One region of the Thermovirga lienii genome, then DNA from elsewhere that is predicted to be linked to it. Evidence: predicted binding sites of a transcription regulator. Region 1 holds the regulator's gene; the other holds the start of a gene.

What was found. Region 1 encodes HrcA, which represses chaperone genes, less so after heat shock. Its sites were predicted from a motif close to TTAGCACTCNNTNNNANNGAGTGCTAA; they were not measured.
Region 2: a site for HrcA is predicted at 6,914-6,940, ahead of groES (co-chaperone GroES). Genes of this name have one in related genera too.

Annotation. Positions count from the first base shown of each region.
Region 1 covers NZ_DAITZW010000003.1:25,418-35,888, reverse strand. The annotation lists gene V7Z69_RS02075 (50S ribosomal protein L11 methyltransferase) at 1-126, opposite strand, end outside; gene dnaJ (molecular chaperone DnaJ) at 170-1,288, opposite strand; gene dnaK (molecular chaperone DnaK) at 1,307-3,136, opposite strand; gene V7Z69_RS02060 (nucleotide exchange factor GrpE) at 3,153-3,797, opposite strand; gene hrcA (heat-inducible transcriptional repressor HrcA) at 3,797-4,825, opposite strand; gene V7Z69_RS02050 (histidine phosphatase family protein) at 4,998-5,648, shown strand; gene V7Z69_RS02045 (NAD(P)/FAD-dependent oxidoreductase) at 5,717-7,159, shown strand; gene folP (dihydropteroate synthase) at 7,272-8,483, shown strand; gene folK (2-amino-4-hydroxy-6-hydroxymethyldihydropteridine diphosphokinase) at 8,484-8,969, shown strand; gene V7Z69_RS02030 (hypothetical protein) at 9,123-9,746, shown strand; gene V7Z69_RS02025 (heavy-metal-associated domain-containing protein) at 9,765-9,965, opposite strand; gene V7Z69_RS02020 (heavy metal translocating P-type ATPase) at 9,958-10,471, opposite strand, start outside.
Region 2 covers NZ_DAITZW010000018.1:9,357-19,827, reverse strand. The annotation lists gene V7Z69_RS06150 (aspartate kinase) at 1-489, shown strand, start outside; gene V7Z69_RS06145 (aspartate-semialdehyde dehydrogenase) at 492-1,493, shown strand; gene V7Z69_RS06140 (LptA/OstA family protein) at 1,587-2,246, shown strand; gene lptB (LPS export ABC transporter ATP-binding protein) at 2,246-2,974, shown strand; gene V7Z69_RS06130 (hydrogenase maturation protease) at 2,947-3,423, opposite strand; gene murJ (murein biosynthesis integral membrane protein MurJ) at 3,470-5,032, shown strand; gene V7Z69_RS06120 (hypothetical protein) at 5,057-5,599, shown strand; gene tsaD (tRNA (adenosine(37)-N6)-threonylcarbamoyltransferase complex transferase subunit TsaD) at 5,783-6,781, shown strand; gene groES (co-chaperone GroES) at 6,999-7,289, shown strand; gene groL (chaperonin GroEL) at 7,335-8,954, shown strand; gene guaA (glutamine-hydrolyzing GMP synthase) at 9,068-10,471, shown strand, end outside.

The DNA of each region.
Region 1 (10,471 bases):
ATCTTGAGTTTCCACCAACTCAGAACCTATGCTGCCTGAAAGATCCACTAAAGAACTAAGGACCTCTTCGTCCATTCCCCTGGATTCTATGGTTACATACCACCAAAAACTCCCTTTTTCTTCCATGAGAGATCTTTCCCCCTTCTGCCCCGTCCTTTTATCCAGGCAGCTACAGTAAATTTTTCAGCTTTTCTATGAATCCTCCTGATTTAACCTCTACGTTCATTTCCTTAGCGAGGGCTTCTATCAATCCTCGCTGTTTATCTGTGAGTTTCTTGGGGACATCAACTATTACATGGACAAGACAATCTCCTCGTCCCATATGCCTGAGCTTGGGCATCCCCCTCCCCTTGATCTTGAACACATGGCCATTCTGTACTCCTTGGGGAACCTCAAGCTTATACGTCCCATCAAGAAGCTCAAGCTCTTTTTCGCACCCCAAAGCAGCCTCGGGGAAGGAAAGATGCAGAAACATGTGCAGATCATCACCTTCCCGCTTAAATACGTCATGAGGGATAAGATTCACGACCAAAAAAAGATCTCCTGGGGGGCCACCCCTCAATCCATCCATTCCCTCTCCCTGGATTCTGAGCCTGACTCCTGTATCTACACCTTTAGGCACGTTAACCTTTACCTTTTTGTATACCCTTGTCTTACCCCTTCCTCCGCACTCGCTACAAGGCTTCTCTATTTTCTTGCCCGTACCTTCGCACTCTGGACAAACCGTAACGCTCACAAAGGAGCCGAAGGGAGTGCGCCTATGCTGTTCTACCTGACCTGAACCGCCACACACGGGGCATACTCTTGTTCCATATCCAGGCTCCGCACCTGAACCTTTGCACCTTTTACAAGACTCCCATCGAGGTACGGAGATCTCTTTGGAGACCCCCGTAAGAGCTTCCTCCAAAGATACATCAAGGCGCATCTCAATGTCCTGTCCTTTCACAGGCCCTTGGGAAGTACCTCCAAAATTTCCAAATATAGAGTCAAATATGTCGCCAAAGATGTCACCAAACCCTCCAAAACCGCCGAAGGGTCCTGAACTACCAGGGGTACCATCCAAGGTCCCAAACTGATCATACTGCTGCCTTCTCTGAGGATCACTCAAAACCTCGTATGCGGCATTGATCTCCTTGAATCGCTGCTCAGCTTCCTTGTCCCCTGGGTTAACATCAGGATGATACTTTCTGGCTAGGCGCCTGTAAGCTTTCTTGATTTCATCTTGAGTGGCGCTTCTTGATACTCCCAATATTTCGTAAAGATCTTTATGTTCTCCAAAGGCGCCCACTATTCGTCACCTCTCGTCTTACGCACTATGTTCTTCGTTAAATTCAGCATCCATAGTGTCTTCGTGTGATTGCCCTTCAGTATGTCCTTCTGCAAACCCATCATCTCTACTTCCGCTTTGATTGTAAATCTTTGCAGAAAGCTCATGCACTAAACTCATCAACTTTTTGCTAGCCTCTTTTATAGCCCCTATGTTTTCTCCTTTAGCCTTCTCTTTCAAATTATCCAGCTCGGTTTCCAGCCTTTTTATCTCTTCTTCAGTAAATTTTTCCCTAAAATCTTTCAGGGCCTTCTCTGCTGAATAAGCCACGGAATCTGCTTCATTTCTGGCTTCAGCCAATTCCTTCCTCTGTCTGTCTTTTTCTTCATTTTCCTCTGCTTCTTTTCTCATGCGCTCTATTTCCTCTTCCTTCAGGTTGGAAGATTCTATTCTTATATGCTGCTCTCTGTTGGTTCCTTTGTCCTTTGCACTTACTTTAAGTATGCCATTTGCGTCTATATCAAACGTAACCTCTATCTGGGGAATTCCTCGGGGCGCAGGCGGTATGCCATCCAGTATGAATTTGCCTAGGGTTACATTATCTGCAGCCATAGGACGCTCCCCTTGCAAAACATGAATCTCTACCTGCGTTTGATTGTCGGACGCCGTAGAAAACACCTGACTTCTAGAAACCGGTATGGCCGTATTTCGCTCTATTATCTTGGTAAATACGCCTCCCAAGGTCTCTATTCCCAAAGACAGAGGGGTAACGTCAACTAGCACTATGTCCTTATGTTCCCCCGAAAGTATGGCCCCTTGTATGGCCGCCCCCACTGCCACGCATTCGTCGGGATTTATGCCCTTAGTAGGCTCTTTGCCCAGCATCTCCACTATCTTCTTCTGGACCATGGGCATCCTAGTAGAACCACCGACGAGAAGGATCTTATCTATATCTTGCGTAGAGAGACCAGAGTCTTCTATAGCTCTCCTCACTGGACCTACGACTCTATCCAGCAAATCTCTGGTCATCTCCTCAAACTTTGCCCTGGTCAACGTCATCTCCAAATGCTTTGGGCCGCTGGCATCGGCCGTTATAAAGGGCAGAGAAATAGTAGTTTCAGTCATCGAAGAAAGCTCGCACTTGGCTTTTTCTGCAGCTTCCTTCAGCCTCTGCATGGCCATTTTATCTCTGGAAAGGTCTACCCCTTCTGTTCTCCTGAACTCTGAAACCATCCAATCAATTATCCTTTGGTCCCAATCATCTCCACCTAGGTGATTGTCACCAGCGGTTGCCAACACTTCAATTACCCCGTCATCCAGCCCCACGTCCAAAATCGAGACATCAAAGGTCCCGCCTCCCAAATCGAACACCAGGACCTTATGATCTCCACTCTTGTCCATCCCATAAGCCAAAGCGGCCGCCGTTGGTTCGTTTATTATTCTCAAAACCTCCAAACCGGCTATCTTTCCCGCATCCTTTGTAGCCTGACGCTGAGAGTCAGTAAAGTATGCAGGAACAGTAATTACCGCTTTTGTGACCTTTTCCCCAAGATATGCCTCTGCATCTCTTTTGAGTTTTTGAAGAATCATCGCAGATATTTCCTGAGGCGTGTAGCTTTTCTCCTCGATATCCACCTTGTGGTCAGTCCCCATATGCCTCTTGATGGATATTATGGTCCTCTCCGGATTAACTATGGCTTGCCTTTTAGCAAGCTGCCCCACCAGGATCTCTTTCTCTTTAGTAAAGGCCACCACGGAAGGCGTAGTTCTGCCGCCTTCTGCGTTTGGTATTACCGTTATATTGTCTCCTTCCTTTACAGCAACACAGCTGTTCGTGGTTCCCAAGTCGATACCTATAACTTTGCTCAAAAGGGTCACCTCTTTCTTAATTCTGTTCTTCTTTTTCGTCTACCTTAGATTCAGATTTACCCACCTTGACCTTGGATGCTCGTAAAACCTTACCTCCCAAAATAAATCCCTTTTGGTACTCCTCCAGGACCTTACCATCTCGTTCTGGTTCTACCTCCTCAATAGCCAAGGCCTCATGCATTGAGGGGTCAAAATCCTTTCCTACCGCATCTATGGGTTCCAAGCCCAATTTGCACAAAACATCCAAAAACTGTTTTCTTATTATTTCCACTCCACTTCGTATCTTTTCGCTGTCATCTCCGCAACTGGACGAAAGGGCCATATCCAAATTATCCAGTACTGGCAATAGTTCTTTTATTGCTTTTTCCGCCGCAAGGGCATTCAACCTCTCCTTTTCCTTCTCAATTCTTTGCCTATAGTTATAAAAATCAGCGGTAACCCTCATAGCGGCTTCCTTCAGCTGGGCATTTTCTTCCTCCAGCTTTTCCATGAGCGTTTTAAGTTTGCCTATTTCCTCCATTAGAGCCTCCACCGAAGGGATACTTCCTTCTGCAGGCTCTACATTTTCATGTGCCTTTTGGTCCTCCTTAGGGGAAGAACCCTCGTTTTTCTGGTTTTCTAGTTCTTTATTCATTGCTTTATCCTTTCTTTCTTTACTCATCACTTATCCCCCTCCTCTTCCACATCTGTTGATATACCACCCAAAATAGTTTCCAAAACAGATATGGAATGCTCATAATCCATCCGAACTGGACCAATCAACCCAAGAACGGTCTTTTTGCCATCCTTCACATTGGAAGCCATTATCACCGAACAATCCTCTATAGGGAAGGCTGGATCCTCCTTACCTATCATGACGGAGAGTCCCCTATCCGGAGAGAACTTCTGCACGAGCTCAACGATAGATGATTCTTCCTCTAAAAGAGTCATTATAACCTGAAGCCTACTTAAATCAGCGAAATCAGGAACACTCAATATATTATGTTTCCCACCCGTGAAGAGGTGGTACGAATCCTTTAAAAGTAGTATATCCACCTCTTTGAGGGCTGCTTTGCAGTTTTCTGCGTAAGATTGAAGCCCATGCAATACATATTGAAGCAAAGCATCCCTTACTTTCCTCCACGGTTTTCCCGAAGCTACTGTGGTTATCCTATGGGATAATTCATCAAGAATCTCCTGATCCATATCCTGAGGAAGCTGAATCACCTTATGATGCAAAAGCCCACCTTTCAATATAACGATCAAGAGGGCAGTTCGCTCAGCCACCTTTACGAATTCCACCTTTTGAAGAACTGCCTCATCTGCTGGCCCCACAGCCGCTACTCCTACACACTTTGTCAGGTCTCCGAGAAGCTTTGTGGCATATCTCAGAGCCGACTCAAGGTCATCCCTTTTCTTTTTGAGCTCCTGAACCCAGTATTTATATTCCTCACCAGGGTTTCTTTGCCTTCTCAATATGGCATCCACATACACCCTGAATGCTTTGGGGGTAGGAAGTCGCCCCGCAGACGTGTGAGGTTGATACAGAAAATCCATCTCCTCCAAATCTGCCATCTCATTCCTTATGGTTGCAGCGCTGCGCCCTCTGAGATACCGTTTCGCCAAAGTTCTAGAACCCACAGGCTCTCCGGTTTTTATGTACTCATATACAACAGCAAGCACTATTTCTAGCTGTCGTTCTGTCAGCATAGTTTGTCACCTCCGTCTTCACTTTTGCGTTATTAGCACTCCCTTTTAGTGAGTGCTAAATAAGCCTCCACCGAAACGTAGATTATCAACGAGCACAATCGTTGTCAACTATATTTTAAGTACAAGTGATATATTATTCTTAATTGACTGCAAAGAGAAAGGAAGGTTAAAGATGGGATCAGATCACTACAAAACCACCGTCATTCTCATAAGGCATGGCGAATGCAAGGGCAATAGAGAGGGCTTATTCAGGGGAAGATATGATTTTCCTTTGAACGATAACGGGAAATCTCAGGCCAAGGCCATAGCACATGAGATTGCCCAAAACTTCAAGCTGGATAAGATATATTCCAGCCCCCTGTCCAGGGCATTGGAAACAGCTCAAACCATATCATCAGTTACCAACATCCCTACAGAGATAAGAAATGGCTTCAATAATATTTCACTGGGTCCGTGGGAGGGAAGACCCAAAAGAGAGATAAAAGAAGAATTCCCCGAGGAATGGAATTTATGGCTTAGAAATCCAGAACGCCTTAGGCTACAGGGTGCAGAAACCATCTCGGACGTCCAGAGAAGGGCCTTCGCCAACCTCAACCATTTAATAAAGGTCCACCAAGGTTCTACGTTCGCAATAGTTACCCATCGGGCAGTGCTAAAGCCCCTAATAGCGGGAGCATTAGGGATTCCAGAACCCTATTTTTGGAAGATTCACGTGGATACCGCTTCCTACTCAGTTCTTACCCATGATCCACAAAAAGGTTACTGTCTAATCTTGCTAAACCAAACACGACATTTAAAGAACTTCATCAGCGAATGGGAATAATCCCCTTGACTTATACCTTTAGGGGTATAATAATTACACCAAAGTATTGCTAACGAGGGGGAATTTTAGTGGAAACAACCAAAAAAGTAGAAACTCTGATAATAGGAGGAGGACCTGGAGGAAGGACTGCTTATGCTGCCTTACATCGCTTGGACAAAAAAAAATCAATGCTAGTAATGAACCTGGAACCAACCGTAGTCTGCAGCCTTCCATACGGAGTGGGAAGACGACTGATACCCGGAGGACCGGAAGATGCAGTTGTAGATATTTCAAAATCTCCAAGGCTGCCAAGGGATATAGTGCAAAACACAATAATCGGTAGTGTAATATCCATTAACACGGAGGAAAAAGTTGCTACTATCAAAACGCAAGCATCTGAGTATATGCACGTATCCTACGATAACGTCATACTAGCTACAGGTGCTGTACCATGGATCCCACCAATAGAGGGCGTCCTTATGTCTTGTGACCATCGAATTGATAACGAAGACTTTTCTGGAGAAGTGGTATGCGTTGGGAATCAATTTGTCCCTAAAGCATCCCTAGCCAAAGGCATTTATGTAATGAGAACAGCCAATGATGCAAGGGCATTAGATAAGTTTGCCCAAGAGGCTCAAAGCGCAATCATCATAGGAAGTGGAGCTATTGGCCTTGAAGTTGCGGAGGCTCTAGCAGACCGAGGCCTAACAGTAACTATAGTTGAAGCTTTACCTCACCTCACACCTGCCCTAGATAAAGATATGGCAAAGTTGTTAGAGAAAAGGATAGAAGAAAGAGGAATAAAGGTTATAACAGAGAAACAAGCCACATCATATCATAACGGTTCTTTAACTTTGAACGACGGAACAACGCTTGAGGCTTCTGGAGTTGTTTTCGCCACAGGAGTAAGACCAGATACTAGGTTGGCAGCAAAGATAGGTATAAAAGTAGAAAAAGGCATAGTGGTAAACAAATATATGCAAACTAACATTCCCAATATTTATGCCATCGGAGACGCAACCCAAATAGAAAATACCGTCAGCAGAAAAACATATTTACCTCTCATAGGCACTTTAGCCATGAGGCAAGCCCTAATAGCTGCTCTCAATATAGCCGGCAAACCCACAGAGCACCCACCTGCAACTTCTTGGGGGGTATCTACCATCTTTGACCTTCACTGGGGAAGTGTAGGCCTAACGGAGGAATTAGCAGCATCTTTAGGCATGAAAGCGGCAGCCATAGTTATGCCAGTAAGGACAAGAGAACCCGCTATGCCAGAAGGCAAGAGCGGACAATGGAAAATCATCTTCTCCACTGAGCCCGCAGATTCCATCAAGAAGGGACAAATCCTCGGTTTTCAAATAATCCTTGATGGAGAAAGCCCTTTATCCACAGTGGAAAGATTCCTAGACATGATTGTAAGACACGAAACCATACCAGAGCTTATAGGGCATTTCCATATCCACAGCCCCTCTCATAATCCACCTGATGATCCCTACATGGGAATTATGTTTCGTTATGGAATAAATTGATTAATATCACGCTTTCAAGGAAGGGGACAAGTTTTTCCTATCCCCTTCCTTGACTACACTTCTCGCCTACCATATCATTCATTAAGAATGAACTAACATGGGGGGATTCGCAGTGCTTCCATACTTGATCAACATAAGATCCGACAAAGACCTCGTAGATATCCTAGAAAAAATCAACGCAGACAAAAGGTCTTTTCCCTATTTCCGCGCAAAAAAGGACACCTATGCCATTTTTTTGAGGGACGTAGATTACAGGGCTGCCAATGCGTTAAAACAGGAGATGCTGTCCCGGGGCGGAGACGCCATCGTTCACAGGAACGTAATACAAGGAACCATCGATAAAAGCGACGTAGTACTTTTGGGAACAATAAGCTCCCTGGAAAAACTGGCGAAAAAGCTGGAGGCCATGCCATATTGGGGACTTGAGAAAATCAAGGGCGAGCTTGAAAAATTTTTTCAGAATTTAGCGATTAAGGGTTGGAACATCGTCTTGGGTAGCGGGAAGAGCATAGAACTGAACGACAATACCCAGATCATGGGTATACTTAACATTACACCGGACTCCTTCTACTCCACTAGCCGTGCGATGGAGCTGGATGAATGCGTAAAAAGAGCATTTGAAATGAAGGAGCAAGGAGCCATAATCCTTGACATAGGGGCAGAATCATCCCGCCCCGGTTCTGAACCAGTACCAGCGGAAACGGAGAAAGAAAGGCTTCTACCTGTCATACAAAGACTCCGTAAGGAAGGTTTCGACCTGCCCATATCCGTAGATACAACAAAATCCGAGATAGCAAAAGCTGCACTCGGAGAAGGAGCGGACATAATCAACGATATCTCGGCAGGCATCTTGGACCCTGAGATCCTGCGCGTTGCAGCCCAGGAAAAGGCGCCGATAATTCTTATGCATATGAAGGGTACTCCCAAAACTATGCAGCTTAATCCTCACTACAATAACCTTCTTGGCGAACTCCTTGACTTCTTCAAGGAACGAATGGACGCAGCTCACAAAGCAGGTGTAGATACCAACAAAATAATATTAGATCCTGGGCTGGGCTTTGGTAAAACAAAAGATCATAATTTAATGATATTAAAAAACTTAAAGGCTTTTGCTGGTTTAGGTCGTCCCATACTCATAGGCCACTCCCGAAAAAGCACCATAGGTGCAGTACTGAAAAAAGACGATCCCAAAGACCGTCTACAAGGCACATTGGCGATAACTGCCCTATGTGCTTGGCAGGATGTGCCTATCGTTAGGGTCCACGACGTTAGGGAAAACTACGACGTCGTAAGAATGATAAACGCAATAAAGGAGGTCAAATAGGTGAGCCTCGTAGCCATAAGCATGGGTAGCAATCTAGGGAACAGGCTAAGTTCACTGAGGAAAGCCGTTTTACTTATAAAAAGTGAAGGGATCAATATTATAAAGACTAGCGATGTTTTTGAAACTCCTCCTTTCGGGGTTACCAACCAGCCTAGGTTCCTCAACGCCTGTATACTAATTGAGACGGACATATCACCCCTCACCCTTTTAGAAAAACTTAAAAGAATAGAAAAACAGATAGGCAGAATTCAAAGATTCAAATGGGGGCCCAGAGAGATAGATTTAGATATCGTCTTTTACGACGAACAGATTATCAACGAGCCTAGTTTAAAAATACCTCATCCCCACATGCACGAAAGGCCTTTCGTGTTGATACCACTAAATCAAATATCCCCCAAATGGACACACCCCACTTTAAAAAAGACGGTAGAAGAAATGTCCAGCGAGTCCAATAATAGCGGCATTTTGAGGATAACAGAGCTATGACTTTTTAAGATTACTAGGAGAGTTAAAATGCGTATTGCCATCAAGAAAGGGTTTATTATTTTTATAATATTCATGTTGCTTTTTGCTTTAAAAAGTTCTCCGGTTGCGGCCTACACGAAAATACTATCTCTCCCTAGCTCTCCCTTTTTCATCGTGGCAAAGTTTTCAAGGGGACTAGTAGAATCTGCCCACCTGCGAAGTCCTGCAGGAATCCAAAAACTCCTTCCCTTAGAGGGAAGCCTATTGGTAGGCCAAAGATACACAAGGTTTGATATGGACAAAGATATGATAAAAGATATCCTTTGGGTACTGACTTTCAGGAATCCCAACAACAAACAGAGAGGACTTCAGATGTGGGTCGGATACTCAAGTCGTCAGAAAACTATATGGGTAGATATTTGCCCTGTAGCAAGCACCCTTTGGGACACCTTGCCGGTAAGCTTAAATCTCCCAGAAGGTGTCCTCCCCTACATTCTGCCCCAATTACCCGGATATGATGGATTGCCTCCTTTTGGAGGAGCTAAAACCCTGACTTTCATCTGCACCATCAAGCTAACCAATAACGGCCCCAAGTTCGTACCCCAACCTGAGGCCTACAGACAAATACTTAAAATAGCTGAACTAGTGGCAAATTCTGAACAATACCCGAAGCGTAGAGAAGCGTATTCCTACTTGATCAATGATTTCAAAAACCTCGCTTCAGGTATGCCACCAACCAGAGAAGCTCTCCAAAGCATCCAGTGGAAGCGAATCCTTACATTACATTGGAACAACTGACAAAACTACACTTTCCCCCTAACCTTTTATGCTTGCTGGATAACCAGCATCCTCCAAGATCTCCATTACTTCCTCTGGCTTGTCGGTTGACACCTTTACTAACTTCTCCGATAGCAAAACCTCTACGTCCCCGTAGCCAGCATCACTGAGGACCTGTGTAATGCGCCTAACGCAGTGCTCGCAGGACATGTCTGGAACAACAAAAACCGTCTTAGTCATATCTTCCTTCCCCCTTTATTCTCAACGAATTAATAACCACAGAGATGGAACTCAAGGCCATGGCTGCCTCAGCAATTGCTGGGTGAAGCAAACCTGCCATCGCCATGGGGATGGCTATTGTATTATATAAAAATGCCCAGAAAAGATTTTGCCCTATTATTTTAAATGTACTTCTAGAGAGCAAAATTGCCTTTGCAACTTTAGACAAACCGCCCTTCACTATGACAATATCAGCGTTGTCTATGGCAAGATCGGTTCCAGATCCTATAGCCACACCTACATCCGCTCCCTTCAGGGCAGCTGCATCGTTCATTCCATCTCCTACCATCATTACCTTTTTCCCCGTTCTTTGCCAGGACCTAATTATATCTAGCTTTTCCTTGGGATGGACTCCAGCTTTAACTTCTCTTATGCCAAGTTTACTAGCAACAGCTTGAGCTGTTACGGGGTTATCTCCTGTTGCCATAACTATGGTTATACCCTCATCCAAAAGTTTCTTCACTGCT
Region 2 (10,471 bases), on a different contig from region 1:
GAGGACGTAAAGGAAAACTTCTTGGTGAAAGCTGTAGCCAGCGATACTAACGTTGCCAAGGTGGCCCTTCTGGGCGTTCCTGATGTGCCGGGGATGGCGGCGGAGGTGTTTCAGGCCTTATCCTCCGGTGGGGTGAGTGCCGAAATGATCATACAGAGCGTGATGAGGGGGCAGATAAACGACATTGCTTTTTTGGTCAAAAAGGAAAGCCTTGGAGATGCCATAGATATCTGCCGAGATATAGCCAGAAAGATAAAAGCCCAAGGGGTGGCTTTCGACACGGAAATAGGCAAGGTCTCCATCATAGGAGCGGGCATAACGAGCCATCCCGAGGTGCCAGCACGGATGTTTGCTGCTCTTGCGTCCGAGGGGATAAACCTGGACATGATATCTTCAACGGCCTTGTCCATAACCTGTGTGGTGGGAGCCAAGGACGTGGAAAAAGCGGCCAAGACGCTCCACAAGGTCTTCATAGAGGAGGGTAAATAGCCATGAGGGTAGCGGTACTTGGGGCGACAGGTCTGGTAGGTTCGGAAATGATAAAGGTCCTCGAAGAGAGGGCTTTCCCGGTGGACGAACTGGTACCCTTGGCATCGGAGCGATCAGCGGGGAAAGAAGTATTTTTTAAGGGTAAGCCCTATGAAGTGAGGGCCGTGGAAGAAGGGGCTTTTGAAGGGGTAGACCTTGCTCTATTCTCCGCAGGGTCTGGCCCATCCCGGAAATGGGCTCCCGTAGCGGTCTCTAAGGGTGCCGTTGTGGTGGATAACAGTTCCGCATGGAGGATGGAGGAAGATATCCCCCTGGTGGTTCCTGAGGTGAACCCTCATGCCTTGGAGGGGCACAAAGGCATCATTGCCAATCCAAATTGTGCTACCATACAGGCCGTTGTGGCTTTGAAACCTCTCCATGATTTCTTTGGACTGGAAAAGGTGCAGGTGGTCACCTTCCAGTCGGTCTCCGGTACGGGGCTTGAAGCCCTTGACGAGCTCAAGGAAGGAAGCTTGGCGGTCCTTGAAGGCTCCTCTCCCAAAAACTTTCTCTACCCCAAACCGATAGCTTTTAACGTCCTGCCTCATATAGGCAAGATAGATGAGAGGGGAATTAGTGAGGAAGAATACAAGATGATGAACGAGTCAAAGAAGATAATGGAGCTTCCAGAACTTGTGGTCAGCTGCACCGCCGTAAGGGTTCCGGTCTTCAGGGGGCATTCTGAGGCCATAGTGGCTACCTTCAAAGAGGAACCTTCGTTGCAGGATGCCTTCAAGGCCCTCTCAGAGGCTCCGGGAGTTTCCCTTATGGATGACCCGGGGTGCTCCTACAGCGTGCCAAGTGAGGTGGCGGGAACGGACCCCGTCTTCGTTGGTAGGGTAAGGAAGGAACCCCTTTGTGAAAGGTCCCTGTCCCTGTGGGTGGTGGCGGACAACATAAGGAAAGGGGCGGCGCTTAACGCAGTCCAGATAGCAGAGGAACTCATAAGGAAAGGACTTATATAGTAGTTGTGTGGTGCCTTTGGGCTTCTCATAAGGTAAAATAAAATAGATCCTCAGGAGAGGTGGATAATCTTTAAAGAAGGGTGAGCATGTCCTATGCGTAAAAGTCTTGTTTTGTTGATAGCGTTCGTTTTGGTGTTTTTTTCTGCGGTCGTTTCCCTTGCGGGAGCCATGGAGCTATTTGCTGACAAGTTGGTTTACGATCCCGATGACGGTACGATAACTGCAGAAGGAAATGTAAACGTGAAAGGAGTGGACATGTTCGCCGAGGCTGTGAAGGGGAAGGCCTCCGCTGATGGAAGCAAGATGGAACTTCAAGAAAAGGTGAGGATCCGCTCCATCAAGGACCCCATGCTCATAGAGTGCGCCAAGGCTCAAGCGATTTTGACCGAGCATGGGCGGAAAGTGACCTGCTGGGAAGTTCAAAGGTTCGTTCATGAAGCAAGAGGGGTCACCATGAGTGCAGAAAAGGTGGTGGGGCTTCTTAAAGACGGAGCCTTTGAGAACATAAAGGCCACGGGGAACGTAAAGGCCCAGATGAAGGACAAAAACAAGAAAACCGTGACAGTGACCTCGAAGAGTGCCTATTACGACAGCAAGAAGGGGACGGTTCTTTTTCAGGGCGAGGCTTTTGCTGTGACTGAGGACAGGACCGTTGAAGCTGATAAGTTCACCTACTATCTTGCCGATGGAAAAATAAAGGCTGAGGGCTCCACCAAAACGGTCTTCATCCTTAAAGATCAGGAGAAAGAGTAATGGCTGAGAAGTATCTATGGGCCCGGGGGCTTTCCAAGTCGTACAAGGGCCGGAAGGTGGTTTCCTCCGTGGATATCACAGTGAGGCAGGGTGAGATAGTTGGCCTTTTGGGCCCCAACGGAGCAGGAAAGACCACTACTTTCTACATGGTTCTGGGACTTGTCAAACCTGATGGTGGCAGGGTTCTCATAAACAACGAGGACATAACGGACCTTCCCATGTACAGGAGGGCAAGATGCGGCATAGGTTATCTGCCTCAGGAAGCCTCCATCTTCAGGAACCTCACTGTGAAGGAAAACCTTGAGCTGGTCCTGGAGGAGAGGGGCATCACTGGCAAGGAAAAAGAAAAAGAGGTAGACAGGTTGATAGAAGAGTTCAGCTTGGGGCATGTAGCCCACATCCCAGGATATGCCTTAAGCGGGGGAGAAAGGCGCAGGGTGGAGATAGCCAGGACTTTGGCCATTGAGCCTGCCTTCATACTTCTTGATGAGCCCTTCAGTGGTATCGATCCCATAGCGGTTTACGACATACAGCAGATAATATTGGAGATACGCACCAAGGGGTACGGCATACTTCTGACGGACCACAGCGTTAGGGAGACCTTGGCCATAACCGACCGAACGTACCTTATCCACCAGGGCAAGATCCTGATAGAGGGTACTCCGTCGGAGGTCGCTGAGAGCGAAGTTGCAAGGAAGTTTTATTTGGGCGAGCGCTTCTCCTGGTGAAGCCATGGGATGGTGTGCCAGGCCTTTTGGCGGATCTTCTTTTCTATCATGTCCACAGCCTCTGCCACTGGCTCTGATAGGCCTTGGCCTAATGCAAGGCTGTAAGGTTGTATGGCTATCAGAACTATCTCCACGAGGTTTCTGTATGGCTCAAGCATTAACCCCAGCGGCAGGCCGTGGGAAGAGAAGTTTACCGATTCTTCTTCGTCCAGTGACAACAAGAAGGTGGAGCCTGGCTCTGCTCCAAGGTCGGCAGCGTCAACCACAAGAAGAGTCTTGGTGGTTTGCGGATCTATGGTTTTCAAGAAGTTTTCTGGGGTTAGGCCACACTCGTAGGCGGTGCAAAAAGGTGGAGGGTCTTGCTGTATCTTTCTTGCCAGCACTACTCCGGCTGCATCGTCGCCGAGAAGTTCATTGCCAAGTCCCCAGATGAGTGTATTATTTCTCATGTTGCTATCAATCCTTTCTTCGTCAAGTTTAAGAGGAGGTTCTTAAATGTCTTCCCGAAGTTCCAGCATGGTTCGCCACTCCATAAAGATGATGGCCGGAACCTTTGTGAGCAGGATATTGGGCCTTTTGAGGGAGGTCTTGATAGCCTCTCTCTTTGGGGCCACTGGGAAACTGGATGCTTTCCTGGTGGCCTATACCCTGGCAAACCTTACCAGGCGCCTTTTGGCTGAGGGGGCCCTTTCTGCCGCGTTCGTGCCGGTTTTCTCTCAGTTGCTCAAAAAAGAAGGCAAAGGCCGTGCTTTCTCTTTGGCCTCTCAGATATTAACCGTATTGCTGGTTGTAACTATTCCTTTGATAATTCTAGGAGCCATCCTTGCACCGAAGCTGGTGTCTATCTTGGCGCCAGGCTTTGGCTCTTTTTACTCTGAGCTGGCTAGTCAGCTTACCGTTCTGATGCTTCCTTTTCTTCTGTTCATATCTGTCGCAGCTTTGGCCATGGGCATACTGAACTCCCTCGGGTGTTTTTTCGTGCCCGCCGTGGCTCCTGCGCTCAGCAACGTGGTATTCATAGTCCTTGTTGTAATTTTAGCACCAAAGATGGAAATTTACAGTTTGGCATGGGCCGTGTTGGCTGGAGGGTTCGCTCAATGCGCTCTCCAATGGTTCTGGATAAGGCGTTGGAATTTCACTCTCTTGCCCGCAGTGCCTGACAGAAAGGATGAATCTCTTAAAAAGACGTTGCGCCTGTTCTTGCCCTATGCCGCGGGGCTTTCTATAACCCAACTGATTCCCGTTTTCAGCAGGATCTTGGGCTCTTTCCTTCAGGAAGGGTCCATCTCCGTGTTGAATTATGCCGACAGAGTGCTTCAACTTCCCTTGGGGCTTTTCATCATAGCCATTTCTCAAGCAGTGTTGCCTCTTTTCGCCCATCTTGCCATGGAGGACGAAGATTCCTTTAGAAAAGGACTGGAGGAGGCTTTGCAGTTTGCCCTTTTCATAGTAGCCCCAGTGGTAGTGGGAATGGTGTTGCTCAGTGAGGAAATTGTACATTTTCTGTTCTTCCGGGGTGCCTTCGGTACGTGGGCGTGGAAGGGCACCTCGTGGGCGCTTTTGTTGTTCGTGCTGGGACTGCCGGGCACCTCTTGCCTTACCGTGCTTTTGAGGGCCTTCTACGCCAAGGGGTGCTCCAGGGAACCTGTAATAATATCGGTTTTCAGCGTTGTACTTTACGTAGCTTTCGGTTTTCTGCTCATGAAGCCCTACTCCTATGGAGGATTGGCTGCAGCGTCTTCTATATCCTTTACCCTCACAGCCGTTCTGGGAGGCGCTCTCCTTGCCAAAAGGGGTATAAAGGTGAACCCCTTCAATGTTTCTTGGCTTGCGAAAATTTCTCCGGGGCTTGTCTTGATGGGCGCTACGGTGTATTTTCTCAAAGTACTTTGGGTTTACCCCTTAAATGGCAGCCTTCTCGGAAAAGGGCTTTGGATGGTGGCCGCTACTGCTTCAGGGGCCCTCTCTTACGGGGTTGTGACATGGATTGCAAGGTGCAGGGAGTGGGAGTGGATCCTTGGGGCTTTAGGTAAAACCTCAAAGAATAAGGGCGAATAAACGACGAAAAGGAGGCAGCATGCTGTGATAAGAAAGGCGGCGTTACCTTTTTTGATGTTCTTGATTCTGTTTGGCATGTTTTCCTCAGGTGCCTTTGCGGTGCAGGAGGATTTGGAGAGGTTGCTGGAGGAAAGAACAGCGGTACTGTATGTTGAGGGCCAGAAGCTGGGGAACTTGATAATAGGTGCCCGGGCCAAGCTGGAGTTCATATACGTCGACGCTCCTCTGGTGAGGGCTGTGAAGGAGAGCGACAGGGCCCCCTCTTGGTTGGAATGGCACGTCAACAAATACGGTTCAGATGAAGCCAAGGGCAAGAGCCTTTTTATCTTGAGGGTGGAAACTTTCAAGCCCTTTACTTTGGTACCGGAGATGATAACCATAAACGATCTAAAGCTCAGCGATGAAAACGTCCTGACTAGAAAGGAGTTCGCTCCCCTAGGGGAGCTTCCAAGCTCCTTCAGTGGTGCTTTGGTGTTGGCGATTCCAAGGGAACTCGTGAGGCCTGGCCAAGAGGTCAAGTTCAGTTGCGGAGGTGGCGAGGTAACATGGGTTGCACCAAAGAAGTGAAACTGACTCACGTTTACAGGTGCCCTTCCTGTGGTAACAGGTTCTCTTCATCGAGCCCAACTTTTCGGTGTCCCAAGTGCAGGAGCAAGTTTCTGATCCACGAGGAAGGACCCCCTCTCAAGAGGGCGAAAAACTGCAGGGGCTCCTGTTCTGGATGCAGTGGATGCGGAGGTTAAGATTCAGATGATTACCTTAGGTATAGAGACTAGCTGTGACGACACGGGCCTGGCTCTGCTTGAAGGGCCCCGGAGGGTGCTGGCTGACGTCTTGCACAGCCAGGTGGAGGTCCATGCCCCCTTTGGAGGGGTCGTTCCGGAGGTGGCTTCCAGGCTGCATCAAGATGCCTTTCTGCCTCTTTTGATGAGGCTGTTGGAGTCCGCTCAGATCAAGGACCCCAAAAAGGAAATAGATCTTATAGCGGTGACCGTGGGGCCAGGCCTTATGGGGTCTCTTTTGGTGGGAGTGATGTCAGCAAAAGGGCTTGCTCAGGCGTGGGGTGTGCCCATAGTGGGAGTCAACCATCTGGAAGGCCATATCTTCGCCAACGTAATGGCCCATGGAGAATTGGTCCCTCCCTTTTTAAGCTTGGTGGTTTCTGGCGGCCACACGGAAATATACGAAGTACTGGACTACGGAAACTACAACCTCCTGGGCAGGACGAGGGATGATGCAGCCGGAGAGTGCTTCGACAAGGTGGCTAAGTTGTTGGACCTTCCTTATCCTGGAGGCCCCATAATAGACAAGCTGGCCCAAAAAGGAGAATCTACGACCTTTGATTTCCCTGTGCCCCTATCGAACTCAGGGGAGGTTGAGTTCAGCTTCAGTGGTCTTAAGACGGCGGTCCTATGGGCGATAAAGAAGCTGAAAGCGAAAGGTCAAGCTATACCCGTGGAAGATATCTGCGCTTCCTTTCAACGTGCCGTAGTTGAGTCCCTAGTGGGAAAAGTCAGGCTGGCGGTAAAGAAAACTGGCATAAGGAAGGTTGCTATATCGGGTGGTGTTGCGGCGAATTCAGCCCTAAGGGAGGCCCTGAGAAAGGAAAGAGACATAGAGGCCTTTATTCCCCCGGTGAAGATGTGTACCGATAATGGCATAATGATCGCAGCTGCTGGCTACAACAGGTACATGAGGGGACACGTGGACGACCTTCGCATAAACCCCAATCCTTCCATGAGTTTATAAAAACAAGCAAAACAAAGAGAAAAAAAGCATAATAAAAAGAAATATTGGCTACGCGGGGAATAATCGACTTTATTTCCCGTTTAACACTCTTGAGTAGCCGCTTCCTTGCATGTACTATCATTCGCGGTCAGGTTAGCACTCACAGCTAGCGAGTGCTAATATAGAAAGAAGATCCGTAGAAACATTAAAGAATACAAGATAAGGAGGGAATAGCGAAATGAAGCTTAAGCCACTTGGTGACAGGATAGTTGTAAAGGTTGTAACTCAAGAAGAGAAGACTAAAGGTGGAATAGTCCTTCCCGATACCGCAAAGGAGAAGCCTCAGGAAGGCGAGGTAATCGCTGTAGGTACCGGCAGGGTGCTTGATAACGGTCAGAGATTGCCTCTCGAGGTAAAAGTTGGAGATCGCGTGATCTTCAGCAAGTACGGCGGTACTGAAGTTAAGGTAGAAGGTGACGAGTACCTCATCTTGAGTGAAAGGGATATATTGGCCATCCTTGAGAAATAATCTGCTTGGGGATAATTTTTAAAAGACCGAAAGGAGGAAGTAGCAATGCCAAAGATGCTTGCTTTTAACGAAGAAGCCCGTAGAGCTTTAGAGCGTGGTATTAACAAAGTTGCAGATACAGTAGGTGTTACCCTTGGTCCAAAGGGTCGCAACGTAGTCCTGGAGAAGAAGTTCGGTTCTCCCACGATAACCAATGACGGTGTAACCATCGCCAAGGAGATAGAGCTTGAGGATCCCTTTGAGAACATGGGAGCTCAGCTGCTCAAGGAAGTTGCTTCTAAGACCAACGATGTCGCTGGTGACGGTACTACGACTGCTACCATTCTCGCTAGGGCAATGATAAACGAAGGTATGAAGAACGTTGCCGCTGGCGCCAATGGTATGCTCATGCGCAGAGGTATAGAGAAGGCTGTTGACGTCGTGGTCGATGAGCTAAAGAAACTTGCTATTCCCGTCAAGGAAAAAGAGAAGATTGCCCAGGTTGCAGCCATATCCGCTAACGACAAGGCTGTTGGTGAGCTGATCGCCGAGGCCATGGAAAAGGTTGGAGAAGAGGGCGTTATCACTGTAGAGGATAGCCAGACCGTGGGGACCACCCTTGAGGTTGTTGAGGGTCTCCAGTTCGATAAAGGCTACGTGAGCCCATACATGATGACCGATGCCGAGAGGATGGAGGCAAGCCTCGAGGATGCTTACATCCTTATCCACGATGGTAAGATAAGCAGCGTCAAGGACCTCATTCCTCTCCTTGAGAAGGTTGTACAGACCGGTAAGCCTCTGTTGATAATCGCTGAGGACATAGAGGGCGAGGCCCTTGCCACCTTGGTGGTCAACAAGCTCCGTGGCGTGATGCAGGTTGTCGCCGTAAAGGCTCCTGGCTTCGGTGAGAGAAGGAAAGCCATGCTCCAGGATATAGCCATAGTGACCGGTGGTCAGGTCATCTCCGAGGATGTGGGCATCAAGCTTGAGAACGCTGATCTATCCATGCTCGGTCGCGCTAAGAAGGTCCGCGTGACCAAGGAAGAGACCACCATCGTAGAGGGTGCCGGTGATCCTGATGCCATAAGGAAGAGGGCTGCCCAGATCAAGGCCGAACTTGAGGAGTCCACTTCCGAGTACGACAAGGAAAAACTTCAGGAGCGCCTTGCCAAGCTTGTCGGTGGCGTGGCTGTGATCCAGGTTGGTGCCGCTACTGAGACTGAGCAGAAGGAGTTCAAGCACAGGATCGAGGACGCTCTCAACGCTACCCGCGCGGCGGTAGAAGAGGGTATAGTAGCTGGTGGTGGCGTGGCTCTCTTGAATGCCTCCGAGGCTCTGGACAAATTCATTGAGGAGCTCGAGGGCGACGAGAGGACCGGTGCCATGATAGTGAAGAAAGCTCTTACCGCTCCTGTGTACCTCATCGCCACTAACGCTGGTTATCAGGGCGATGTGGTCATAGAGAAGGTCAAGAGCCTCAAGAAGGGCCACGGCCTCAATGCTGCTACCGGCGAGTACGAGGACCTCGTGAAGGCCGGTATCATCGACCCAGTGAAGGTTACCCGCAGTGCCCTTCAGAACGCTGGCTCCATCGCGGCCATGGTCTTGACGACCGAAGCCTTGGTCGCCGATAAGCCGAAGAAAGAAAACGAGAACCCCATGCCAGCAGCAGGTATGGACTACTAGTAAAGTAAAAAGACCTAGAAGGGCCCTTCCTCGGAAGGTCCCTTTTCTTTTTATGGGGGTTTTCTGATAAACTTTACATGATGCAATATTTCGATCAGGAGGATAGAGCCACAATGGGAAATTCAACTTCGGCAATTGAGGAAAAGGTTATAGTTCTAGACTGCGGTTCTCAGTACACTCAGCTCATAGCCAGGAGGATAAGGGAGCTTGGCGTTTACAGTGAAATACTTCCTTGGGATACCCCTTACGAGGAAATAGCGCAACAATCCCCTAAGGGTATAGTGATTTCAGGAGGTCCCTCCTCCGTTAGAGAGGAGGATTCCCCGACGGTCCCAGAGGACGTATTGAGTGGTAAAGTTCCCGTACTTGGAATATGTTACGGCATGCAGCTTATTGCTCACATGTTGGGTGGAGTGGTCAAGAAAGGGCCCTTCGCCGAGTACGGTAAGGCCACGGTTAATGTGACCGATCCAAATGCCGACATTTTCTATGGAGTTTCCTCCCCCCTTCAGGTATGGATGAGCCACTGGGACTACGTGGAACAGCCCCCCAAAGGTTTCAAAGTGGCAGCCAGGAGCGAATCGGGAATGATAGCGTCCATATATAACGATGACCTGAATGTATGGGCTCTTCAATTTCATCCCGAGGTGTGGCACACCCAGCAGGGCAGCAAAATATTGGAAAACTTCCTTTTTAAGATATGTAAATGCAAGGGGCTTTGGGACCTAGAGGGCTGGATAGACATGATGACAAAACAAATAAAAGAGACCGTAGGGCAAGACAAGGTCATATGTGGCCTTTCTGGCGGAGTGGACTCCACAGTGGCTGCAGTTTTGACCCACAAGGCCATAGGGGACAACCTTGAATGTATTTTCGTAGACAACGGTCTCTTGAGGATGAACGAGGCCCAGGAAGTGTTGAAAGTCTATGAGGACCTGCACCTAAAGGTCCATGCTGTAGATGCCCGCGAGAAGTTTCTTAGTGCCCTGAAAGGGGTAACCGATCCAGAAAGAAAGAGGAAGATTATCGGTGAAATATTCATAAGGGTCTTCGAGAAAAAAGCCAACGAGATAGGTGGCGCCAAGTGGCTGCTTCAGGGTACGGTGTACCCCGATGTGATAGAAAGCGGGAAGAAAGGTAAGGACGCTGCCGTCATAAAGAGCCACCACAACGTGGGGGGCTTGCCGGAGGAGATGGATTTAAAGGTCTTAGAACCCCTTAGAGATCTCTTCAAGGACGAGGTCAGAAGAATAGGGGCCATGCTGGATGTGCCCGAGGTCATTTTGAAACGGCACCCATTCCCAGGGCCTGGACTAGCGGTTAGATGTTTGGGTGAGATCACTCCTGAACGCCTTGATACGCTGAGGAAGGCTGACAAAATCTTCTTGGAAGAAATAAGAAAAGAGGGGCTTTACGACGAGATCTGGCAGGCTTTCTGTGTTCTGCTGCCAGTAAAGACCGTGGGCGTTATGGGAGACGTAAGAACCTACGCAGAGATAGTGGGTCTGAGGGCAGTG